Regions from separate parts of the Micromonospora sp. WMMD729 genome, predicted to be linked through region 2. Evidence: riboswitches for the same ligand, from Rfam matches in the RefSeq annotation. Region 2 holds a riboswitch; the other holds the start of a gene.

Evidence for each region. A riboswitch is a leader RNA that binds a small molecule or an ion and turns the genes downstream of it on or off. The one in region 2 is predicted to bind cobalamin.
Region 1: linked by a shared signal. The riboswitch ahead of ACN263_RS11470 (ribonucleoside-diphosphate reductase subunit alpha) and the one ahead of cobN (cobaltochelatase subunit CobN) in region 2 are both predicted to bind cobalamin.

The regions. Positions count from the first base shown of each region.
Region 1 is NZ_CP186059.1:2,512,140-2,517,156, forward strand. Features, by position in the region: gene ACN263_RS11450 (GH92 family glycosyl hydrolase) at 1-1,373, shown strand, start outside; gene ACN263_RS11455 (histidine phosphatase family protein) at 1,485-2,081, opposite strand; gene ACN263_RS11460 (CbtA family protein) at 2,078-2,842, opposite strand; gene ACN263_RS11465 (CbtB domain-containing protein) at 2,833-3,036, opposite strand; cobalamin riboswitch at 3,094-3,167, opposite strand; cobalamin riboswitch at 3,343-3,556, shown strand; gene ACN263_RS11470 (ribonucleoside-diphosphate reductase subunit alpha) at 3,696-5,017, shown strand, end outside.
Region 2 is NZ_CP186059.1:3,250,718-3,255,734, reverse strand. Features, by position in the region: gene ACN263_RS15070 (RNA polymerase sigma factor) at 1-110, opposite strand, end outside; gene ACN263_RS15065 (hypothetical protein) at 235-570, shown strand; cobalamin riboswitch at 898-1,074, shown strand; gene cobN (cobaltochelatase subunit CobN) at 1,339-5,007, shown strand; gene ACN263_RS15055 (VWA domain-containing protein) at 5,004-5,017, shown strand, end outside.

The DNA.
Region 1 (5,017 bases), 740 kb from region 2:
CGTGGGCGTACTCGCGGGCCGCGCTGGCGGCGGCCGGCGTGACCCGGGGGCAGCGGCACCAGGTGCCGGGCACCGCGCTGGGCTTCACCCTGCCGCAGGTCCCGGCCGGACAGCCGGACAACGCCACCGGCAACGGCGCGACGATCGCCCTGCGCCTGCCGGCCGACGCCACGAGCATCTCGTTCATCGGCGCCGGCACGCAGGGCAACCAGGACACCACCGGCACGGCGACCTTCAGCGACGGCAGCACCGCCAGCGTTCCGATCCGGTTCAGTGACTGGACGCTGGGCGGCAACGCCAACGGCACGCCGTCGTACGGCAACATCGTGGTGGCGAAGTCCGCGTACCGGCTCAGCGGCACCAGCCGCGACGGCGCCCAGCCGTTCCTGTTCGCCACCACGCCGTACCAGATCCCGGCGGGCAGGACGCTGGTGTCGGTGACCCTGCCGACGCAGACCGGCGATCCGCGCTCGGCGGGCCGGATCCACGTGTTCGCCGTCGCCGACGACGGCACTCCGGCCGCCGCGCTGGTAGCCAGCGCTCCGGGCGGCCAGAGCGTCGACGCCGGGCAGGTCCTCACGGCGAACCTCGGATCGGTGACCGGCGGTGTCCCCGACACCACCGGCTACCGGGCCCGCGTCCAGTGGGGCGACGGCAGCGTTCCGCAGGACGCCACGGTCGGCGCGGACGGCGCGCTGAGCGGCCGGCACACCTACGCCGGCGCGGGCACCTACACGGTGCGCGTCACCGCGTGGGACACGCTGTCCAGCAGCACCGCCACGTTCACCGTGACGGTCCGGCCGGCCGGGGCGGCCACCACCCTCGCTGTGTCCGGCACCCAGTCGGTCACCGCCGGTGACGCGGTCACGGTCGTCGGCAGCGGGTTCACCGCCGGCGAGCGGGTGACGGTGGGCCTCGCGGCCGGCACCACCCGCGAGGTGACGGTCTCGGCGTCCGCGACGGGCACGGTCCGCGCGACCGTCCCGACCTCCGGGGACACGCCGCCGGGGCGGTACGCGGTCCGCGCCACCGGAGCGTCGTCGAGCATGCCGGCGACGGCGACCGTGCAGGTGAGCGCGGGTTCGGCGGACCCGGCCTACCAGCCGCGCCTGACGGTGCCCACACCGACCGCGCCGCGCGGCACGGCGATCACCGTCGACGGTGCCGGCTTCGCGCCGAACGAGACGATCACGGTGAGCCTCGGCGACGGTCGTCGGGTCGGCACGGTACGCGCGAACGGTGACGGCATCGTCGCCGGTGGGACCGTGGCCGTTCCGGATTCGATGGAGCCCGGAGTCACCAGTGTGACGCTGTCCGGGGCCCGCTCGAAGGCGACGGTGTCCCAACCGTTCACGGTCACCGGCACGAAGTAAGCCGGGAGCACCTCAGTCGGGCGGGCCGTGCTCCACGGCCCGCCCGACATCCGTTCCGGTCCGGCTGCCCCGAATCTGGGGCAGCTCGACAGGGGCCGTGGTGAAGGTTCGTCACCCCTTCGCCCATGCCGGCGCCGCGTCCAGGCGGAGGTGCCAGTGTGGGCCGTGGTCGGTGAGGTGGACGATCGCCAGCGGCGCGACGTCGAACTGCCGGTACGTCGCCAATGGCAGACCCAGGGCGTGCACGAGCGCGACCCGGATCACGAGCGGGTGGGTGACGGCCGTGACCCGTCGGCCGACGCCACGCTGGGCGTCCAGCCACCGACCGACGCGCCGTCGCAGCGCGACGATCGACTCACCACCGTGCGGCGCGGCGTCCGGCGTGGACAGCCACTCGCGCAGCGCGTCGGGCCGCTCCGCCGCGATCTCCGCGAGGGGTCGGCCGGTCCAGTCGCCGTAGTCGCAGTCGGCCAGCGCCGCCTCGACGGTGGGCGCGAGGCCGAAGATCTCGGCGGTCTCGACGGCCGCCGCCGCAGGGCTGGACAGACATGCCACGGTGTCGCCCGCCCGCCGGCCGGTGTCGGCGGGGGAGAGGGCGAGGGCGGCCCGCCGGCCGCCCTCGTCCAGGTTGTCGTTTCCACCGAACCGGTTCTGCCGCAGGGCCGCGGTGTGACCGTGGGCAACCAGCCGTAGGCGGGTGACGCTCACCCGGCCAGTCGTGCGCCGGCGGCCGCCAGCCGCCGGTGCATCAGGGCGGCGAAGAGCAGGCCGATCCCGGTCCACAGCACGGTCTGGGTGCCGAGCGAGGCGAGCCGGAAGCTCCACAGCAGCGTCGCCGGGAAGTCACCGGGGACCTCCTGGAACGACGGCAGCACCACGTACGACACGACGGTGACCAGCAGGAACCCACCGACCGCGGCACTGGCCCGCAGCCAGACCGGCGCGTGCTCGCCCACCGATCGGTAGCCGAGCGAACCGGACCAGACCGCGACCAGGCCGAGCACCACCATCAGCAGGTAGGTGACCGTGCGCTGGTCGATGGTGGCGGGGTCGCCGACGGCCGGCGGATTCGGCGGGTACTTGAGGAACGGCACGATCACCGCGCCGAGCAGCGCGCCGGCGGCCAGCAGCAGCCCCGACCGGCCGTCGTCGACGGTGCGCCGACGACGGGCGAGCAGGACGTACGCGGTGGCCAACAGGCCGCCCATGGCGACTCCGAACAGGCCGGTGGCCAGGAAAAGACCGCCGCGTTGCCCGTTGCGACCGACCACGGCGTCCTCGCCGTGCTGGTGCCCGTCGGCGGCGGGCTCGGCGTGCGTGGCCGCCTCCTCGATGGCGATGGCCGCCTCGACGTGTGGCTCTCCGACGACGTAGGCGAACGTCCCGGCGAGCAGGCCGGCCACCAGGCCGGCGAGCAGCCCGCGCAGCAGGACCGTGACGAACGTGGGTGCGGTGCCGGTCAGTGGCACGGGACACCGAGCAGGTGCCGGCCGTCGTGCATCAGCTCGTGCAGGTACGTCCCGCTGCGCGAGACCGCCCCCTGGTCGAAGGCGACGAGGTAGGTCAGCAGGGCGAGCGCGGCGACGGTGGCCAGCACCGTCCACAGCAGACGGGTCGGGACAGCGGGGTGCGCCAGCGGCTGGCTGGACGTGGAACTGGACATGCGTGACGAACCTCCTCGGGGATGACGCGTCCCCATCGCAAGGCTGCGGACGAGCGAGCGTCCTGGCTCGCAACCCCCGGGCTGGGGGCCGCTCACAGTGGCGCGACCGCGCCGGATTCTCACCGGCTTCCCTCGCGTCGCCGCAGATAGTGGGTCGACCGTATCCGGGCCGGATGGGTCGGTCAAGCCGATGGCGGCGGTCGGCGGCAACGCCGGCCGATGGACCGATCGACGACGGCCGTCACCGTTGAGCGCGACACGCCGAGCCCGACATGTGGGGTGTGACAAACGTGCCCGCCCCTATATATGGTGTCGACCGCAGCTGGTTCGGTCGCTCGTCAGGAGTGGCCGAGGCAAGAGGGAACCCGGTGGAAATCCGGGACTGCCCCGCAGCGGTGAGTGGGAACGACCGCCGTCATCGGCACTGGGCCACCGGCCTGGGAAGCGACGGCCAGTAGGTGACCGGGTATGCCCGGGCGCGCCCGCGAGTCCGAAGACCTGCCAGCGCGCCGCGTACCCGAGCCCGGGCGCGCGGTGGTCCGAGGCCGCGTGGGACGGCCGACGCCAGCCGACCCATGCCGTACGGGCGTGGCGTTCGACGGTGTCGGTCTCCTCGTGTCCGAGGGCCCTGGAGGTCCCGAACTCGCGAGGAGCAAGTGGTGACAGTCACCGAGGTGGTCCCGGTCAACGGCGAAGCCCCGCGCTCGGTTCCCGTGCGGGTCCGTACCCGCGACGGCGGTACCGAGGCCGTGGACGTGCACCGGATCGTGCGGACGGTCGAGCGGTGGGCCGACGATCTGCCCGACGTCGACCCGATGCGGGTGGCGACCCGTACGATCAGCGGCCTGTACGACGGCGCGACGACGGCCGAGCTGTCCTGGTTGACCATCCAGACCGCAGCCGAGCTGATCGGCGTGGAGCCGCAGTGCTCGCGCCTCGCCGCCCGGCTGCTCGCCAGTGAGGTGGACCGGGAGGTACGCCGGCAGGACATCGCGTCGTTCAGCGCGGCGATCCGGACCGCTCATGCCCAGGGCCTGATCGGCGACGACACCGCCGCGTTCGTCGCCGCGCACGCCCGGGTGCTCGACGACGCCGTGGACGCCGACGGCGACCGCCGCTTCGAGTACTTCGGCCTGCGCACGGTCTACGACCGGTACCTGCTGCGCCACCCGACGAGCCGCCAGGTGCTGGAGACCCCGCAGTACTGGCTGCTGCGGGTGGCCTGCGGCCTGTCCCGCGCCCCGGACGAGGCAATCGACTTCTACCGGCTGATGTCCAGCCTCGCCTATCTGCCCAGCTCGCCGACGCTGTTCAACTCCGGCACCCGACACACCCAGATGTCCTCGTGCTACCTCGTGGACTCGCCGCGCGACGAGTTGGACTCGATCTACGCGCGCTACGCCCAGGTCGCCAGCCTGTCCAAGTTCGCCGGTGGCATCGGCATCGCGTACTCCCGGGTCCGGTCCCGGGGCGCGCTGATCCGTGGCACGAACGGACAGTCCAACGGCATCGTGCCGTGGCTGCGCACACTGGACGCCAGCGTCGCGGCGGTCAACCAGGGCGGCCGGCGCAAGGGCGCGGCCTGCGTCTACCTGGAGCCGTGGCACCCGGACATCGAGGAGTTCCTCCAGCTACGGGACAACACCGGTGAGGACGCCCGGCGTACCCACAACCTCAACCTGGCCAACTGGATCCCGGACGAGTTCATGCGCCGGGTCGAGGCGGACGAGATGTGGTCCCTGTTCGACCCGAACGAGGTGCCCGAACTGCCGGACCTGTGGGGAGAGCGGTTCGACGCGGCGTACCGGGCCGCCGAGGCGCAGGGCCGCTACGTGCGGCAGGTCCCGGCCCGCGAGCTGTACGGGAAGATGATGCGGACCCTCGCGCAGACTGGCAACGGCTGGATGACCTTCAAGGACGCGTCCAACCGGCTGTGCAACCAGACCGCCGAGCCGGGCAACGTGGTGCACCTCTCCAACCT
Region 2 (5,017 bases):
GCGGACGCGGTGTGCCGGGCGACCAGGAGGTCGTACGCCTCCAGGTCGCCGGCTCGGGCGCGGGTGACGAGCACGTCGTCGTCCAGGGGAACCTCCGGTCGGACTCGCACTGATGACACCACCCGCGCGCGTCGGGTTCCGCCCCGCAGGAGTCAGATTTCTCGCACCCGGCGTGCAGCGTATTGCCAGGAATCGGTGCTGAACTGGGAGTGGCGTCGAGGAGAGGGGCAGGGCATGGGCTGGTTCAACCGGCGGTCTCGCGGCGGCGAGGGGACCCCGACGAAGCTGGACCGAGAGGCCACCCGGGACGACCTCGCCGCGCTGGAGGCGTTCGTCGCCAGCCGGCGGGGTGTGGAGTTCTACCTGGAACCGGAGACGACCGCCACCGACACCACCGTGGTCGCGATCGCCCACGACGGGGAGTGGATCCGGCGCCGTACCGGCACGCCCCGCGCGGCGGGCGACATCGCCCGTAAGCACGCGGTGCCGCTGTACGAGGCGGCCCGCACCGGTTACCCGGAGCGGATGCGGGTGTGGAATCGGGCACACCCGGAGCGCCACGCCCGCTGAGACCCGCCCCGCACGGTCCACCGCACCACCCTTGCTCCCGGCGGAGCCGCCGAGCGCCGACGGTGCCCGGCCTGCGCGGTTGCTCCGTGCCGCCGCGCCGGCGATCGCGCAGCCCAGGGCGTGTGTGGCCTCCTTTGCTCTGCTTACCTATAGGCAACGGTTAGACGCCGTCACTGTCGCCTATGGGTAAGCAGAGCAAAGGACGCCGAGCAGGGATCCGGGGCGTCGCGGCGTGCTGCTCCGCGGTCGCGTCGCCCGCCCAGGTGTCGGTGGGTCACGCCCGTGCGGCGGGCCGGGGCGGCGTTGACCGGCAGCGCGGCGGTGTGGCAGCATTCGCGGCCTGACGGCAGTGAAGGAAGTCGGTGCGAATCCGACGCGGTCCCGCCACTGTCACCGGGGAGTGATCCCCCCTCGTGAGTCACGGCCGTGTGTCTGCGGTTGGAAGGCCGGGGGAGAGCGCCGATCCGGAAGCCAGGATACTTCGGCCGTCGGGACGTACCCCAGGGCGTGGACACCCGAGGAGGACCCGATGACGCATGGCGTCTCCATCATCGACGGCCGCTGCCGTCTCACGTATCGCGACCGTGCTGCCGCCGCGATCGGCATCGTCTCCGTTCGCCGCTGAGGTCCGCACCACGCCACCCGTCGCCGCCGGCCCCATGCCGGTGAGCGGTCCGGGTCGCGGTGCCTGCTGAACCCCGCGCCTACCCGCACGTCGTCGCCGAATCGCTGCCGCGAGCGCGCCGATGTTACCGTCCGGAGCCTGCCGTGCGCATTCTGCTGCTCTCCACCGCCGACACCGACCTGCTGGCTGCCCGCGCCAGCGACGCCGACTACCGGCTCGCCAACCCCGCCCGGGTGGCGGCCGACGCGGTACCCGCCCTGCTCGACGGGGTCGATCTCGCCGTCGTACGCCTGCTCGGCGGTCGGCAGGCGTGGCCGGACGGCCTCGCCGCGGTGCTCGCCAGCGGCGTACCCACGGTCGTGCTCGGCGGCGAGGCGGTGCCCGACGCGGAGCTGATGGCGGTCTCCACGGTGCCGTCCGGCGTCGTCGCCCAGGCCCTCGCGTACCTGGTCGAGGGCGGGCCGGACAACCTGGGGGAGCTGGCCCGGTTCCTCTCCGACACGGTCCTGCTCACCGGCGAGGGGTTCGCCGCGCCCACGCCGACCCCGGCGTACGGCGTGCACGGCGAGCACCCCGGCGAACCGGATCGGCCCACCATCGGGATCGTCTTCTACCGGGCGCACGCCCTGGCCGGCAACACCGCCTTCGTCGACGTGTTGGCCGAGGCGGTCCGCGCGGCCGGCGGCAACCCCCTGCCGATCTTCTGCGGCTCGCTGCGCGGGCTGACCACCGGCGCCGGCCCGCTCGGGCTCTTCGCCCGCTGCGACGCGCTGCTGGTCACCGTCCTCGCGGCCGGTGGCGCGGTCGCGGCGGACGCCTCCGGAGGCGGCGACGAGGACGCCTGGGACGTCGGCGCGCTCGCCGCCCTGGACGTGCCGGTCATCCAGGCGCTCTGCCTGACCAGCACCCGCGAGCAGTGGGCGGGCAGCGACGCCGGGCTGTCCCCGTTGGACGCGGCGATGCAGGTGGCCATCCCCGAGTTCGACGGCCGGATCGTCACCGTGCCGTTCTCGTTCAAGCAGGTCGACGCCGACGGCCTCTCGGTGTACGCCGCCGACCCGGAGCGGGCCGCCCGCGTCGCCGGCATCGCGGTCCGCCACGCCCGCCTGCGGTACGTGCCGAACCCCGACAAGCGGATCGCCGTGGTGCTCAGCTCGTACCCCACCAAGCACTCCCGGGTCGGCAACGCCGTCGGGCTGGACACCCCCGCCTCGGCGGTCCGGCTCTTCGCCGCGCTCGCCGAGGCCGGCTACGACCTGGGCCACGCACCGCCGCCCACCGACGGTGACGCGCTCATTCACGCGCTGATCGCCGCCGGCGGGCACGACGTGGAGTGGCTCACGCCGGAGCAGTTGGCCGCCGCCGAGGCCCGGATTCCCGGGGCGACGTACCGGCGGTGGTTCGACCAGGTACCGGCGGAGTTGCGCGAGCGGATGCGGGAGCACTGGGGTGAGCCGCCCGGCGAGCTGTACACCGACGGCGGCGACATCGTGCTCGCCGGCCTGCGCTTCGGCAACGTGGCGCTGCTGATCCAGCCGCCGCGCGGCTTCGGGGAGAACCCGATCGCCATCTACCACGACCCGGACCTGCCACCGAGCCACCACTACCTGGCCGCGTACCGCTGGCTCGCCGCGCCGGTCGCGGACGGCGGCTTCGGCGCGGACGCCGTGGTGCACCTGGGCAAGCACGGCACCCTCGAATGGCTGCCCGGCAAGGGTCTCGGCCTGGCCGCCGACTGCGCGCCCGACGCCGTCCTCGCGGACCTGCCGCTGGTCTACCCGTTCATCGTCAACGACCCCGGTGAGGGCACCCAGGCCAAGCGGCGGGCGCACGCCGTGGTAGTCGACCACCTGGTGCCGCCGATGGCCCGCGCCGAGACCTACGGCGACCTGGCCAAACTGGAGCAGCTGCTGGACGAGTACGCCACCGTGCAGGCGCTCGACCCGGCCAAGGTGCCCACCGTGCGGGCGCAGATCTGGGACCTGGTCCGCGCGGCCGAGCTGCACCACGACCTGCACGCCGAGGCGATGCCCGACCCGGACGACTTCGACGACTTCGTGCTGCACCTCGACGGTTACCTGTGCGAGGTCAAGGACGTGCAGATCCGCGACGGCCTGCACATCCTCGCCGACGCGCCCACCGGTGAGCCCCGGATCAACCTGGTCCTCGCGGTGCTGCGCGCCCCGCAGGTCTGGGGCGGCGCGTACGCCCTGCCCGGCCTGCGGCAGGCCCTCGCCGCCGGGTACGCCCTCGACGAGCAGGAACTGCTCGCGACGCCCGGGCAGCGGGTCGCCCTGCCGGCCGCGCTGACCGACGCGGTGGACGGCCCTGCCGGTACGGCCGCCGACGCCATCGACCTCATCGAAGGACTCGCCCGGCGGCTCGTCGTCGGCATGGAGACCCTCGGCTGGGCCGCCGACGCGGCCGAGGCGGTGGTCGCCGAGGTGACCGGCCAGCCGATCCCGGACGCGGCGGCGGTGCTGCGCTTCGCCGCCACCGAACTGGTGCCCCGACTCGACCGCACCACCGACGAGCTGCGGAACACCCTCGGGGCGCTGGACGGCCGGTTCGTGCCACCCGGCCCGTCCGGCTCACCCACCCGGGGTCTGGTCAACGTGCTGCCCACCGGCCGGAACTTCTACTCCGTCGACCCGAAGGCCATCCCCAGCCGCAACGCCTGGGACGTCGGCATGGCCCTGGCGGACTCGCTACTGGCCCGGCACCTCGCCGACACCGGGTCGTACCCCCGTTCGGTGGGGTTGACCGTGTGGGGCACCAGCGCGATGCGCACCCAGGGCGACGACATCGCCGAGGTGCTCGCGCTGCTGGGCTGCCGGCCGGTCTGGGACGAGCGGTCCCGGCGGGTCACCGGCGTCGAGGTGGTGCCGACCGCCGAGCTGGGCCGGCCCCGCGTCGACGTCACCGTCCGCATCTCCGGGTTCTTCCGGGACGCGTTCCCGCACGTCGTCGCGCTGCTCGACGACGCCGTGCGGCGGGTCGCCGCGCTGGACGAGCCGGACGAGGAGAACTACCTGCGGGCGCACGTCGCCGCCGACGTGGCCGAGCACGGCGACGAGCGGCGGGCCACCGCCCGGATCTTCGGCTCCAAGCCCGGGGCGTACGGCGCCGGGCTGCTGCCGCTGATCGACGCGCGGACCTGGCGTGACGACGCCGACCTGGCCGAGGTGTACGCGGTCTGGGGCGGCTACGCGTACGGCCGGGGTCTGGACGGTCGGGAGGCGCGTGCCGACATGGAACGCTCCTTCGCCCGGATCGCCGTCGCGGTGAAGAACCAGGACACCCGCGAGCACGACATCGTGGACTCGGACGACTACTTCCAGTACCACGGCGGGATGGTGGCGATGGTCCGCCACCTCACCGGCACGGCACCGGCGGCGTACGTGGGCGACTCGGCCATGCCGCACGACGTGCGCACCCGCACCCTGGGCGAGGAGACCCGGCGGGTGTTCCGCGCCCGGGTGGTGAACCCGAAGTGGATCGCCGCGATGCGCCGGCACGGCTACAAGGGCGCGTTCGAGCTGGCGGCCACCGTGGACTACCTGTTCGGCTACGACGCCACCGCCGGTGTGGTGGACGACTGGATGTACGAGCACCTGGCCGCCGCGTACCTCTTCGACGACACCACCCGGGAGTTCCTCAAGCAGTCCAACCCGTGGGCGCTGCGGGGGATCACCGAGCGCCTGCTGGAGGCCGCCGACCGGGGGCTGTGGGCCAAGCCCGAGCCCGCCACCCTCGACCGGCTCCGCGACGAGTACCTGGCCAGCGAGGGCGACCTGGAGGACCGGGCATGACCACCTACCC